One region of the Microbispora sp. CA-102843 genome, then DNA from elsewhere that is predicted to be linked to it. Evidence: predicted binding sites of a transcription regulator. Region 1 holds the regulator's gene; each other region holds the start of a gene.
What was found. Region 1 encodes LexA, which represses DNA repair genes until DNA is damaged. Its sites were predicted from a motif close to TCGAACANNTGTTCGA; they were not measured.
Positions count from the first base shown of each region.

Region 2: the regulator LexA is predicted to act here: its motif matches at 1,324-1,339, upstream of ACQEVJ_RS30930 (SAV_6107 family HEPN domain-containing protein).
Region 3: the regulator LexA is predicted to act here: its motif matches at 1,382-1,397, upstream of ACQEVJ_RS20790 (enoyl-CoA hydratase family protein).
Region 4: the regulator LexA is predicted to act here: its motif matches at 1,209-1,224, upstream of ACQEVJ_RS23250 (Rv2578c family radical SAM protein).

Region 1 is NZ_JBNJNF010000001.1:2,256,345-2,259,826, forward strand. Features, by position in the region: gene ACQEVJ_RS10535 (cellulase family glycosylhydrolase) at 1-1,236, shown strand, start outside; gene lexA (transcriptional repressor LexA) at 1,324-2,040, opposite strand; gene nrdR (transcriptional regulator NrdR) at 2,473-2,943, shown strand; gene ACQEVJ_RS10550 (vitamin B12-dependent ribonucleotide reductase) at 3,080-3,482, shown strand, end outside.
Region 2 is NZ_JBNJNF010000001.1:6,678,500-6,681,981, reverse strand. Features, by position in the region: gene ACQEVJ_RS30940 (YbaK/EbsC family protein) at 1-225, opposite strand, end outside; gene ACQEVJ_RS30935 (L,D-transpeptidase family protein) at 351-1,202, shown strand; gene ACQEVJ_RS30930 (SAV_6107 family HEPN domain-containing protein) at 1,608-2,045, shown strand; gene ACQEVJ_RS30925 (arginine deiminase) at 2,239-3,482, opposite strand, start outside.
Region 3 is NZ_JBNJNF010000001.1:4,502,556-4,506,037, reverse strand. Features, by position in the region: gene ACQEVJ_RS20795 (CoA transferase subunit A) at 1-618, opposite strand, end outside; gene ACQEVJ_RS20790 (enoyl-CoA hydratase family protein) at 618-1,367, opposite strand; gene ACQEVJ_RS20785 (SDR family oxidoreductase) at 1,487-2,389, shown strand; gene ACQEVJ_RS20780 (ArsR/SmtB family transcription factor) at 2,377-3,354, opposite strand; gene ACQEVJ_RS20775 (aldo/keto reductase) at 3,418-3,482, shown strand, end outside.
Region 4 is NZ_JBNJNF010000001.1:4,996,037-4,999,518, forward strand. Features, by position in the region: gene ACQEVJ_RS23235 (penicillin-binding transpeptidase domain-containing protein) at 1-428, shown strand, start outside; gene ACQEVJ_RS23240 (hypothetical protein) at 487-669, opposite strand; gene ACQEVJ_RS23245 (DUF3040 domain-containing protein) at 840-1,097, opposite strand; gene ACQEVJ_RS23250 (Rv2578c family radical SAM protein) at 1,233-2,330, shown strand; gene ACQEVJ_RS23255 (TetR/AcrR family transcriptional regulator) at 2,486-3,097, opposite strand; gene ACQEVJ_RS23260 (CatB-related O-acetyltransferase) at 3,258-3,482, shown strand, end outside.

The sequences.
Region 1 (3,482 bases):
CAGAAGGGCATGCGGATCATCCTCGACCGGCACCGGCCGACCAGCGCGGGCCAGACGGCGTTGTGGTACACCTCGGGCGTCCCCGAGTCCACCTGGATCAGCAACTGGAAGTCGCTGGCCCAGCACTACGCGGGCAACACCACCGTCATCGGCGCCGACCTGCACAACGAGCCGCACGCCGACGGCACCAACCCGAACGCGATCGGCTCCTGCTGGGGCTGCGGCGACCAGTCGCGTGACTGGCGGCTGGCGGCCGAGCGCGCGGGCAACGCCATCCTGTCCGTGCAGCCCAACTGGCTGATCTTCGTGGAGGGCGTGAGCTGCCCGAGTGGCGGCCTGTCCAACGTCTGGGACAACGACACCAGCAACGACGAGGACTGTGGCTGGTGGGGCGGCAACCTCACCAAGGCCGGGCAGTACCCGGTGCGGCTGAACGTGGCCAACCGGCTCGTCTACTCGCCCCACGAGTACGCCACGTCGGTCTACCACCAGACGTGGTTCGACGACCCGTCGTACCCGGCCAACATGCCGGCCATCTGGGACAAGTACTGGGGCTACCTGTACAAGCAGAACATCGCGCCGATCATGGTGGGCGAGTTCGGCACCACGCTGGCCAGCAACATCGACAAGGTCTGGCTCCAGGAGCTCATGAAGTACATGGGCAGCGGGGTGAACGGCATGTCGTTTACCTACTGGTCGTGGAACCCCAACTCGGGTGACACGGGCGGCATCCTGAAGGACGACTGGGCGACGGTCGACCAGGCCAAGCAGAGCATCATCTCGCCCTACCTGATCCCGCCGACGGGAGGCAACCCGACGCCGCCGGTGTCGCCCTCGGCCTCGCCGAGCGTGTCCCCTTCGGCGTCTCCGTCGAGGTCTCCCTCCGCGTCGCCGTCGGCGTCCCCGTCCGCGTCTCCCTCGTCGCCTGGCGGGAAGACGTGCACCGCCACGTACAAGGTCGCCAACGAGTATCCCGGCGGCTTCCAGGGCGAGGTCACGGTCAAGGCGGGCTCCTCGGCGATCTCCGCCTGGACCGTGAAGTGGGCCTTCCCGAACGGCCAGAGCATCAGCCAGCTCTGGAACGGCACGCTCAGCGCGAGCGGCTCCAACGTCACGGTGACGAATCTGTCCTACAACGGCGCGCTGGGCGCCGGGGCCTCGACCACGTTCGGCTTCAACGGAAGCTGGTCGGGCACCAACGGCGTTCCGTCGCCGGTGAGCTGCACCGCCTCCTGACGGCGAACTGAACACGGCACAGGACAAGCCCGGCGCTCTCGTGAGCGCCGGGCTTGTCCCTGTGCGGCGTCCGGAACCGGTGGACGGCTACAGCTTGCGCAGGACGGCCGTGACCTTGCCGAGCACGGTGGCCTCGTCACCGGGGATCGGCTCGTAGTTGGGGTTGTGCGGCACCAGCCACACGTGCCCGTCCTTGCGCTTGAACGTCTTCACGGTGGCCTCGCCGTCGATCATGGCGGCCACGATGTCGCCGTTGTCGGCGACCGGCTGCTGCCGCACCACGACCCAGTCGCCGTCGGCGATGGCGGCCTCGATCATCGAGTCGCCGGAGACCTGGAGCAGGAACAGCGTGCCCTCGCCCACGAGTTGCTTGGGCAGCGCGAACACGTCCTCGATGCTCTGCTCGGCGAGGATGGGACCACCGGCCGCGATGCGGCCGACCAGCGGCACGTAGGCCGCGGTGGGCCGGTTGAACCCGGCCTCCTCCTCGGAGGTCGCGTCGGGATCAACCCACAGCACCGGCTCGCCCGGCAGCCGGACCTCCAGGGCCCGGGGCCGATGCGGGTCACGCCGGAGGTAGCCCTTACGCTGGAGCGCCGTGAGCTGGTGCGACACGCTGGAGGTGCTGGTCAGCTGGACCGCTTCCCCGATCTCCCGCATGGACGGCGGATAGCCGCGCTGCTGGACCGAGTCGCGGATCACCTCGAGGATCTTCCGCTGCCTGGGGGTGAGGCCAAGCGAGTCGCGCCTGCGAACCGCGAGGTCGCTGACGCCATCCGCTTGCTCACTTCGGTCACTCACGATGCCACCTCTCGATCCGTGTTCCTCATGTCGCACAGAGCGACCGTACCGCGATTCAAGATCACCGTCAAACAATTGTTCGATATCCAGCGAAATCGCCGATCTCGACGTCCACCTCATCGTACGGGAGTTCGATCGATCCCGTGTTCGATTTACCCGATCTTCTCTGGTCGCTGTACGCCCAGGTCAGAAGCCCTACGGAAATCGGGCGAGAAAGGGCGCGTAAAGGGCGTATTCCCCGACGTGAGGGGCAGTTGAGGCAGCCGTGACTGGGGGCGCGACACGCGCGCCGAACAGGCACTTCCCCTCCCGTCGCCGGTTCGACTTGCGTTCAAGGTCGGGCACTCCTACGGTTGGACCACAACATCTAGTAGTCACAGCGGTGTAAGTTCACCACACCTTGTGTTCGGGATGTACGTTCAGGGAGGCGATGAAGTGCACTGTCCGTTCTGTCGCCACCCGGACACCCGGGTCGTGGACAGCCGTGCGGCCGAGGACGGGGCGGCGATCCGCCGCCGGCGCACCTGCCCCGAGTGCGGGCGCAGGTTCACCACCCAGGAGACCGTGCTGCTGATGGTGAGCAAGCGCAGCGGGGTCACCGAGCCGTTCTCCCGGGAGAAGGTCATCGCCGGCGTACGGCGGGCCTGCCAGGGGCGCCCGGTCGGCGAGGACTCCCTCGCCCAGCTCGGGCAGCGCGTCGAGGAGAGCATCCGGGGCACCGGCGCGGCCGAGATCGCCTCCCACGAGGTGGGCCTGGCCATCCTGGGCCCGCTCCGCGACCTCGACGAGGTGGCCTACCTGCGTTTCGCGTCGGTCTATCGGGGATTCGAGACGCTGGCCGACTTCGAGATGGAGATCGAGCAGCTCCGGGCGGCCAGAGGCGACCGGGAGCCGATCGAGGACTGAGCGCCTCCTCCCGGGGAGACCGGGACGGGGCGGAGGCGGCGGCACGGCGTGGGTGCGGTGGCCGCGGCGCGACGATGAGTTTGTAACGAGCGTGGTCCGAAAGAGGGGCTCCACCGGGCCCTGGGAGGGGGAAGTCATGACGGAGACCGTGAGCGGCACCGTATCGGGCGCAGGGGGCCGGGCCGGCAAGCGCCCGCGCAAGGGCCTGAAGATGAAGCGCGTCTTCACCACCCCGGGTGTCCACCCGTACGACGAGGTCCGCTGGGAGCGGCGCGACGTCGTGATGACGAACTGGCGGGACGGCTCGGTCAACTTCGAGCAGCACGGCGTGGAGTTCCCGGACTTCTGGTCGGTCAACGCGGCCAACATCGTCACCACCAAGTACTTCCGCGGGGCGGTGGGCACCCCGCAGCGCGAGTCGAGCCTCAAGCAGCTCGTCGACCGGGTGGTTGGCGTCTACACCAGGACCGGCGTCGAGAACGGCTACTTCGCTTCCGAGGAGGACGCGGAGATCTTCGACCACGAGCTCAAGCACGCCC
Region 2 (3,482 bases), 4.4 Mb from region 1:
ATCGGTGTTCACCCGGTGGGCGCCGCTGGTCAGCACCAGCAGAGGCGCGCCGTCCGCGTCGAAGATCAGGCTGTTGGCGATCGCGCCGACCTCGCAGCCGAGCTGGGCCGCCGCCGTGGCGGCCGTCGGGGCGGCCTCGTCCAGCAGGACGACCTCGGCCGTCACCTCGTGGGCCCGCAGGGCCTCCTGGACCCGGACGACGTTCGGATGCAACTTTTCTGCCACCCGGTCACTCTAAACGGATTGCCAGGACATACGCGGCCGATTATGGCCACTTATGATCACGCGGCTCACAATCGGATCGTAAGGTGGGTCCTTTGACCGAGAATCGGGCTTATGAGGGGTTGGTCATGATGAGGGGTCGACGGCGACTGGCCGCGGCCACGCTCGTCGCGGTGGGGGCCGTGACGTTCGCGACGGCCGGCGTCACCGGCACGGCGCAGGCGGGCACCGCCGCGGCGGCGGGGGCCGTGACCACGGGAACCGTGCTCCCGGCGTACTCGGCGCTCCCGGCGCGGGGCGCCGTGCCCGCCCGCGCCACCGCCTACCCGCCGTTCTCCGCGCCGGGCAAGACGCTCAAGCTCGGCGCCAAGGGCTCCGCCGTGAAGGCGCTGCAGGCCCGGCTTAAGGAGCTCGGGTACATGCCCGGCAGCGCCGACGGCAGCTACGGCGGGACCACGCTGATGGCGGTCTGGGCGTTCCAGAAGGTGCAGGGGATCCAGCCGACCAGCACGGTGGCCGCCCGCACCTGGAAGGCGCTGGAGAACCCCCGGGCGCCCAAGGTCCTGGTGCCCGGGGGCAAGGCGACCCGCGTCGAGGTGAACCTGACCAAGCAGGTGATGGTTCTGTACCGAGGTGGCACGCCGGTGCTGATCAGCCACATCTCCAGTGGCAGCGGCATCCCCTACACCGAGTACGCCACCTGGAACGGCAAGCGGCAGCGGTTCTCCGGCAGCGCCCGCACGCCCACCGGCGACTACAAGACCACCTGGAGGGTCAAGGGCTGGCACCGGTCCTACCTCGGGCAGCTCTACAACCCGATCTTCTTCAACGGCGGCATCGCGCTCCACGGCGCGCTGTCGGTGCCGCTCTACCCGGCGTCGCACGGCTGCGTGCGGCTGCCCATGAACGTGGCCGAGATCCTGCCTGGCATGCTCGGCAAGGGCGTCCCGGTGCACGTCAGGGGTGCTTTCAGGCGCTAGAGCCATCCCCGGAGGGGCCCCGCGCGAGGTGGTCGCGCGGGGCCCCTCCGCCGTCTCCCGCCCGCGTATCGAACGCGGTCCTCGAACACATATTCGTTGACAGCCTTGACAGAGGGCATGATCGAATCTATGTTCGATGGAGTGGGCGTGGGACTCGCGGCTCGCGCCCACCCCGTTGGATTCGTGCCTTCGTCGTCGGCGGAGACGGATGCGGCACGGCCCGCGGCGTGGGCCGGACGGGGAGAGGGGAAGCTCCTCGTCCGGCCGCCCACGGGAGCCTGAGAAAGCGTCGGGTGATCTCGAGCGGTTCACGGGATCTCCCGGCCGGCGAAATTGTCGGTGCGGTCTGCGACTGTGAAGTCACCGGCGACCTTCGCCGGAGTGCCACGACTCAAGGAGGCGGGCATGACTGAGCAGAACGACGATCAGAAGAGCGGGCCCCGGCTCTCGCAGGCGGTTCTGGCACACCTCGCGGACGCCAGGGCATGCCTCGCCGACGCCACCGTCGGGCCCACCCCCGCGGACCGCTACGTCTCGGCCCACCTGGCGGCCCTCCGTGCGGCCGCCGGGATCCTCGCGGCCCGTCCGCGGCCGATGGACGGCCGCAGGCGGCGGCTGCGCAGCGCCTGGGAGCTGCTGCCGGAGGCCGAGCCCAAGCTCGCGGACTGGGCGGCCTACTTCGCGGTGAGCGCGACCAAGCGTGCGGCGGCCGAGGCCGGCATGGTCCGCGCCGTCACGCAGAACGACGCAGAGGAGATCATAGCGGAGGCGGACAGGTTCGTCGGCGAGGTCGAGTCGATCCTCGGCCTGCCCGGCCGCCCCACCCTGCCCATGGCCGGCTGACCTCCATCTCCGCCCATGGTCCGGCTCGCGCCTTGGGCCGACACCGTTGGTCCGGCTCGCGCCTTCGGCCGGCACCGTCCGATGACCGGCCGCGCGCAGGACCGGGCCGCACCCTCGCGGTACGCCTGTCGGTGAACGCGGCGAGCGCCCCGCCCCGACCCTGACCGCCCGGTCCTCGCCGCGCGTCGCGTGATCAGGCGGGGTCTCGCTCCAGAGGGCAGCTCATGCACCGCGGCCCGCCGCGTCCGCGGCCGAGCTCGCTGCCGCGGATCGTGATGACCTCGATTCCGTGCCTGCGCAGGTGGTTGTTGGTCGTGGTGTTGCGCTCGTAGGCCACGACCACGCCGGGTTCCAGCGCCAGCACGTTGCAGCCGTCGTCCCACTGCTCGCGCTCGGCCGCGTGCACGTCCTGTGTCGGCGTGAGGACCTTGATGTCGTCCAGGCCGAGGGCCCGCGCGATGGCCTTGTGCATGTCCTCCGGCGGATGGTCGGTGACCTTCAGCTCCTTGTCGGTGTCGCCCGGCTCGATCGTGTACGACGGGAGCATGCCGAGCCCGGCGTACTTGGTGAACACGCCCACGTCGACGTTGGTCATCACGGTGTCGAGGTGCATGAACGCACGGGTCTTGGGCAGATCGAGCGCCACGATGCGGGCCGCCGACCCCGCCCGGAACAGGTTGGTCGCCAGCATCTCCACGGCCTGCGGCTGGGTGCGCTCGCTCACGCCGACGAGCACGACGCCGTTGCCGAGCACCAGGACGTCGCCGCCCTCGATGGTGGCCGGAGCCATGCGCATGCCCTCGTACCAGACGTTGAACCCGCCGTCGTCCGGGTTGCCGTATCCCGCGGCGAACAGCGGGTGCCACCGGTAGACCGCCTCGTAGTTGACGGTCTCCCGCCTGCGCGCCTTCTTGCGCATCGCGTTGATCGATACCCCGTCGTACACCCAGCAGGAGGTGTCGCGGGCGAAAAGATGGTTGGGCAGAGGCGGGAGGACGAAGTCGTCCATGCCGAGCGTGTGGAAGGCGATGGAGCCCGGGTCGCAGCCCAGCTCCATGATCTCGCGTTTGGTGATCCCGCCGGTCAGCAGCGGCGCGAGCGTGTCCCCGTCGAGGGCGTCGAGCGTGTTGCGGATCGCGTCGGCGGCCAGCGGGCCGAACCAGTGCTCGTCGACGCTGCCGTCGAGGATGTGCTTGCGCGCGTCGGGGATCTCGATCACCTCACGCAGGAGGTCGCCGAGGTGGTGCACCGTGATGCCGCGCCCGGCGAGCACCTCGCACCACTCCCGGTGCTCCTCCAGCGCGCGGTGCACCCAGAGCACGTCGTCGAACAGCAGGCCGTCCTTGTTTCCCGGGGTGAGCCGCTTGAGCGCGAGTTCGGGTATGTCGACCAGGACACGGCGAAGCCTGCCCACCTCGGAGCCCACGTAAAACGTCA
Region 3 (3,482 bases), 2.2 Mb from region 1:
TCCGCCCAGCTCGCCCGGCTCGACCATCCGGTCGCAGGACACGAAGCACCGCCCGGCCGCCTTGGCGAACAGGTCGTCCATGTACGGATCGGGGCCGAGGTAGCGGCCGTTGCCCCGGGTGTCGGCCACGTCCATGTGCACGAGCGCCACGTCCATCGTGAGCGCGGGCACCGCGACGAGTTCCTCCCCGTCGTCGTACGGCGAGCGGACCGTGCGCAGGCCGGGGTTCATCCGCATGACGTCCGAGCCGAGCCCGGCCCGCGTCGGCAGGAACGGCAGCCGGTGCGCCGCCGCGAGCAGGCCGAACATGAACATGCCCTCGTCATACTCGGTGAACTCGACCGCCCCGCGCTGCCGGGCCGCCCGGAAGTGCGGTTCGAGGGCGATCGAGTCGAGCGTCACGAACGGCGCGACGACCCGGCGCACCTTGCCCGCCGCGCAGAGCAGGCCCACGTCCGGCCCGCCGTACGACACGATCGTCAGGTCCGTCAGCGCGGACCGGTAGATGGCCCGCACCAGCGCCATCGGCTTGCGCCGGGAACCCCAGCCGCCGATGCCGATCGTCATGCCGCTCTCCAGGGAGCCGACGATCTCCTCGATCGAGGTGACGACGCCCATCACCGGCCTCCTTCCGCGACGAAGGCGTCCCGGTGCCGGTCGCCTGCGCCCATGAGGTTGAGCTCGAACGTGAAGCCCTGCTCGAACCGGTAGCTGCGCTTGACGTCGACCGGGTCGATGCCGTTGAGCGACTCCTTGGCCCGCCGGATGACGTACGGGTCCTTGGCGGCGATCTGCGCCGCCACCTCCAGCGCCGTGTCACGCAACTGCTCACGCGGCACGACCTCCAGCACCGAGCCGAAGGCGTGCAACTCGGCGGCGGTGACGTTGCGGCACGTGTAGACCATTGCGCGCATCAGGTGCTGGGGCACCAGCCGGGCGAGGTGGGTGGCCGCGCCGAGCGCGCCCCGCTCCACCTCCGGCAGGCCGAAGTAGGCGTCGTCGGAGGCCACCACGACGTCGGCGTTGCCGGCCAGCCCCACCCCGCCGCCCAGGCAGAAGCCGTGCACGGCCGCGACCACGGGGACCTCGCACTCGTAGACCGCCGCGAACGCCGCGTAGCAGCCGCGGTTGGCGCCCACCAGCGCGTCGAACCCGCTGGTCGCCTGCATCTCCTTGATGTCCACGCCGGCGTTGAACCCGCGACCCTCGGCCCGCAGCACCACGACGCGGGTCGCCGGGTCGCGCCCGGCCTCCCGTACGGCGTCGGCGAGCTCGAACCATCCGCGTACGGTCAGCGCGTTGACCGGTGGGGCGTCCATCACGACTTCGGCGACGCCCTCGCCGTGACGGCTGGTCGAGATTCCCATACGTCACCTTTCCATCTAACATTTGTTAGAAATTAAGCTAGCAGAGTGGGTCGCTCCGGGCGACGCCCGCTGTCCGAGTGAAGCTGTCCGATTGAGCTGTCCGATTGAAGGGGACCGAGATGATCTGCAGGGACCGAGTCGTGATCGTGACCGGCGCGGGGCGCGGCCTCGGCCGGGCGCACGCGCTGGAGTTCGCCCGCCAGGGCGCGAAGGTCGTGGTGAACGACCTCGGGGTAAGCCTGTCCGGCGAGGGCGGATCGGAAGGTCCCGCCCAGGAGGTGGCCGAGGAGATCCGCGCGCTGGGCGGCGAGGCGGTGGCCGACCGGTCCGACATCGCCACCGACGAGGGCGCGCGGCGGCTGGTGGCGACCGCGATCGAGCGCTTCGGCCGCCTCGACGTGCTGGTCAACAACGCCGGGTTCCTCCGCGACCGCATGCTGGTCAACCTGTCGGAGGAGGAGTGGGACGCGGTGATCCGCGTGCACCTGAAGGGCCACTTCCTGCCGCTCAAGCATGCCGGGCTGCACTGGCGCGCCGAGTCGAAGGCCGGCCGCCCGGTGGACGCGCGGGTGGTGAACACCTCGTCGGGCGCCGGCCTGCTCGGCAGCGTGGGACAGGGCAACTACTCGGCGGCCAAGGCCGGCATCGTGGGCCTGACCCTGGTCGCGGCGGCCGAGCTCGGCCGCTACGGCGTGACCGTCAACGCCATCGCCCCGGCCGCCCGTACGCGGATGACCGAGCAGGTCTTCGCGGAGACGATGGCCGCCCCCGGGGAGGGCGGGTTCGACGCGATGGCCCCGGAGAACGTCTCCCCGCTGGTGGTCTGGCTCGGCTCGGCCGAGTCGAAGGATGTCACCGGCCGGGTCTTCGAGGTCGAGGGCGGCCGGATCTGCGTCATGGAGGGCTTCCGGCACGGCCCGGTCGCCGACAGGGGTGCCCGCTGGGACCCCGCCGAGATCGGGCCGGAGGTGGCGAAGCTGCTCGCCCGCGCCGCCGCGCCCGAGCCGGTCTACGGCGCCTGACTCTCCCCGGCGAGCTGTTCGCCGAGGCCGGTGCGCCGGTAGCGCAACCGGCGGCCCTCCCGCTCGCCGGTCACCAGCCCGGCGTCCCGCAGCGTGGTCAGGTGGTGGGAGGCGGTCGCCGGGGCCAGCCGGAGGGCGGCGGCGACCTCCCCCGTGCTGGACGGCTCGGCCAGCAGAGCGAGCACGCCCGCGCGGGTCGGGCCGAGCAGGGCGGCCAGCGCCGCCGGCGGCTCGGCCGGCACGGGCCGGTCCCACAACCGGCCGTGGCCGCGCGGCGCGTACCACAGCGCACGCCCCGACGGGGTGTCGGCCAGCGTGTACACGTGCGTGCCGGTGAACCCGGTCGGCAGCAGCGTGAGCGGGTGCCCGTCCAGGCCGAACTCGCCGTCCTTGGCGTACGCCAGCCGCAGCGCCTCGCCGTCCCAGTCGAGGCGCGGGTGCAGGTCCGTCAGCAGCGCCCGCGGCCCTCGCTCGGCGGCGAGCAGCCCCCGGCGGGTCAGCTCGCCCTCCGCGAGCGCGCGCAGCCGCGGCCAGCTCGGCGCGATCAGCGACGAGAAGTAGCGCCGGATCTCCCGCACCGTCACGGCCAGCGCGCCCGCCGGGTCGGTCGAGAAGCGCTCGACCTCCGGCGGCGCACCGTACCCGGCCCAGGCCCGGTCCACCTCGGACGCGACCTGGTCGAGCGGGGTGGCGGCCACCACCCGCAGCTCCTGCTCCAGGGTCGGGCGGGTGGTGGACGGCGCCGGGGTGAGGAAGTCCGGCACATAACCGGTGGGGCCCGGGACCAGCGGGCGGAGTGTGGTCAGGATCCGCAGCAGCGGCTCGGCCCGGGCCCGCCAGGACACGGGGACCAGGCGCGCCGAGCGGGAGCGCAGCGCGAGGCAACTGGCCACGACCTCCGCCATCGGGCTGTGCGCGAACCTGAGCCGCAGCAGGTCGGCGGGGGCGAACTCGATCCGGATCACCCGTCCATTCGAGCACGCTCGAACGGTTAACGGAGACCGTCCCCCGGTTCCTACGGTCGGCGCATGGAATACACCCGTTTGGGGCGGACCGGTCTCCTCGTCAGCCGGATCTGCCTCGGCACGATGAA
Region 4 (3,482 bases), 2.7 Mb from region 1:
CGAAGGCCACCAGCGACGCCGAGCTCGCCGCGGAGTCGTTCGGGCAGGCCAGGATCACCGCCAGCCCGCTGGTGATCGCGACCGTGGCGGCGGCGGTGGCCGACGGCTCCTGGCGGCCGCCCACCCTGGTGCCCTCGCTGGAGCAGAAGACCGCTCCCAAGGAACTTCCGGAGGAGGTCGTCAAGAGCCTGCGGTCGATGATGCGGGCGGTCGTCAGCAAGGGCACCGCCCACGCCGCCGGACTGCCCGCGGGGACGGCGGGCAAGACCGGGACCGCCGAGTTCGGCACCGGACCCAAACTCGACTCGCACGCCTGGTTCATGGGATTCCGCGGCGACCTGGCCTTCGCCGTCGTCGTGGAGGCCGGCGGCATGGGCGGCGAGGTGGCCGCCCCGATCGCCGCGCACTTCCTCAAGTCCCTGTCCTGACGTCAGGTCAGGGCGAGCCCGTCCCCGCGCTGCGCGCCGCGCTCCCCCGGCCCGTCCTTCACATGGTGCGGCGGCTGATCGCGGCCTCGAGGTTGTCGAGCTCGTTGCCGCGATGGGCGCGGTGCTGCCGCGTCCGGGTTTCGTCGTGGAGGGGATCGACCGTCATGAGCAGATTCGTGCGGTCGCCCGCGGGCTCGATGTCGATGGTCGTCAGGTGCTCGTACCGCTCGTGGCCGGGCACGAAGTCGATCAGTGACAGGTAGGCGAGGCGGGTCGGCGGTGGGACCTCGGTGAACGTCTTACGAAACTCGGCTTCCTTGCCGACCGACTGGCCGAAACCACGCCCTTCGTCCGGACAGAGCCCGGCTGCGCCGGCACATGACGGGCGCCGTCACCGGCCGCGTAGCGCCGCTAGACGGGGAGCGCGGCGGCGTCGTGCCGCAGAGCCATGACCAGCAGGGTCGCGATCAACGTGGCGATGAGCAGCCAGCTCACCGCGATGATCACGGTGGAGCGGCCCGGCCGGTGGCGGCCCGCGCCCCGCCCCTGTCGCCCTCGCCCCGCACGGCCGTTGAACGACTCGAGTCTGGCCGCAAGCTTCGGGTCCTCGTCGGTGAGATGCTGCTCGATCATCGCCAGCATCCGCTCTTCGTCCTGCGACCAGGCCATCGCGCAACTCTCCCAGAACGCAAGGTATGTGCCGACGTTCTGCCCAACGATGAAGATCGTTAGCCGTTTCCAGGGCCGCGATTTACGACGCATTGCACGTTGCGATCTCCATCGAACCTCTGTTCTAATCGAAAGGTGCGATGGGACGGGCTGCGCCTCGACGTAGGTACGGACACGGGGGACAGCGGGCATGACAGCAGGCGTGGCGAGACGACGCCCCTGTTCGCCCGGTCGGCCGTGGCGCGGACCTTCGACACCCCGGAGTTCCGTGGCGTCACCTTCTACGAGATCCAGGCGCGGTCGATCATCAACCGGGTTCCCTCGGCCAGCCGGGTTCCGTTCGAATGGACGATCAACCCCTACCGTGGCTGCACCCACGCGTGCACGTACTGCTTCGCCCGCAGGACGCACGAATACCTCGACCTGGACTCCGGGCGGGACTTCGACTCGAAGATCGTCGTGAAGGTCAACGCCCCCGACCTCGTACGCAGGGAGCTGGCGGCGCCCCGGTGGGGCGGGCACCCCGTCGCGATGGGGACCAACGTCGACTGCTACCAGCGGGCCGAGGGTCGCTACCGGCTGATGCCGGGCATCCTCGCGGCCCTGCGGGACGCCCGCAACCCGTTCTCGATCCTCACCAAGGGCTCGCTGATCCTGCGCGACCTCGGGCTGCTCGCCGAGGCGGCAGAGGTGACCGACGTCAGCACGGCCGTCTCGGTCGGATTCACCGACGAGTCGCTGTGGCGGGCCGTCGAGCCGGGGACGCCCTCGCCGCGCAAGCGGCTGGAGGTGTGCGCCACCCTGAACGAGCACGGCATCCCGTGCGGCGTGCTCATGGCGCCGATCCTCCCCTATCTCTGCGACTCCCCGCGGGCGCTGGAGACCACCGTGCGCAGCATCGCCGAGACCGGCGCGACACACATCACACCGATCGTGCTCCACCTGCGGCCGGGCGCGCGCGAGTGGTTCATGGCCTGGCTGTCGCGCGAGCACCCCCGGCTCGTCCCCCGCTACCTGGAGCTGTACGGCCGGGGCGCCTACGCCCCCAAGGCGTACCAGGAACGGATCGGTCAGGCCGTGCGCGCGCTCGCCCGCGAGCACGGCATCGGCCGGTCGGCCCCGCGCGGCGATCGAGCAGCAGGGGCTCGCGGCGCCCGTGGGCACCGGCCCGGCGAGCGCCCCCTCCCCCCGCCCGCACCGGCCACGACGCCCGAACAGCTCACGCTCCTTTAGGTGGCCGCGCTTTCACCCGCGCGCGGAGATCTTCTCTGAGGAGATCCGCGTGCACCCGGCGCGCACAACGCCACCGAGCGGCTTTCCGGCTCCTGGTCCGTGGTCGAGCAGCGCGCGTACCGATGCGGATCGGCCGGGCGGCCGGACCGGGCCCGTCAGGTGTCGCCGACCGGCGGGGGCTCGGCGAAGGCGCCGGCGGATGCGGCGAGGGCCGCGGTTCTGGCCGCCTGGCCGGGCAGGTCCGGATCGGGTGGCGTGCGGAGAAGCACCAGCTGGTGATACAGGGGCGCGGTGGCGGCGATGAGCAGTCGCCGAGCGCCGGTGCGCGGCGGGAGTTCGGCGCGCTCGACTGCCCGGCGGACGATGACCTCGCAGCGGGCGTACCGGTCCTCCCAGAGCCGCCGTTGGGCGTGGTCGGCCTGCTCGGAGCGGAACGAGGCGGCGATCAGGGCCGCCATGATCGGCGGCTGCGCGGTCAGCGCGTCCTGGATCTCGTGGTTCAGCGCCGCCAGGTCACCCTCCAGGGAGCCGGTGTCCGGGGGTTGCCAGGCGTCGTCGCCCGCCGCGTCCAGGACGTCGGCGAGCAGGCCGCCGACGTCTCCCCAGCGCCGGTACACCGTCGCGCGGTGCACACCCGAGCGGGCGGCGACGGCGTCCATGGTGAGCCCGTCATAACCGTGCTCTCCGAGCTCCGCGAGGACCGCGTCGAGCACCTGCCTGCGGATACGGGCGGTGCGGCCGCCGGGACGGCGCCGGTGCGGTGGCACGGGCCGGGCGCTGCCCGGTTGTGGTGCTGAAGAAGTCATGGCTGGTGGTCCGGTTGCTCGGTGAGACGACGGCGTGGCAGGATCTTAACGCACCAACTGTCGCAATAGTGGAGTAATCAATGTTGTTCCCAAGCGTTCGCCGGGAAGGAGACGACTGGTGATGCCGACTGTGCCGGCCGACCCGACCGTGCTGCATCCGATGCCCGGGCAACCGCGGGTGGTGCTGCTGAAGCCGCTGATCACCTCACCGCTGATCGAGGTCGGAGAGTTCTCCTACTACGACGACCCGGATGATCCGACCGCCTTCGAGACCCGCAACGTGCTGTACCACTACGGGCCGGAGAAACTGGTCATCGGGAAGTTCTGCGCGCTGGGCGAGGGCGTG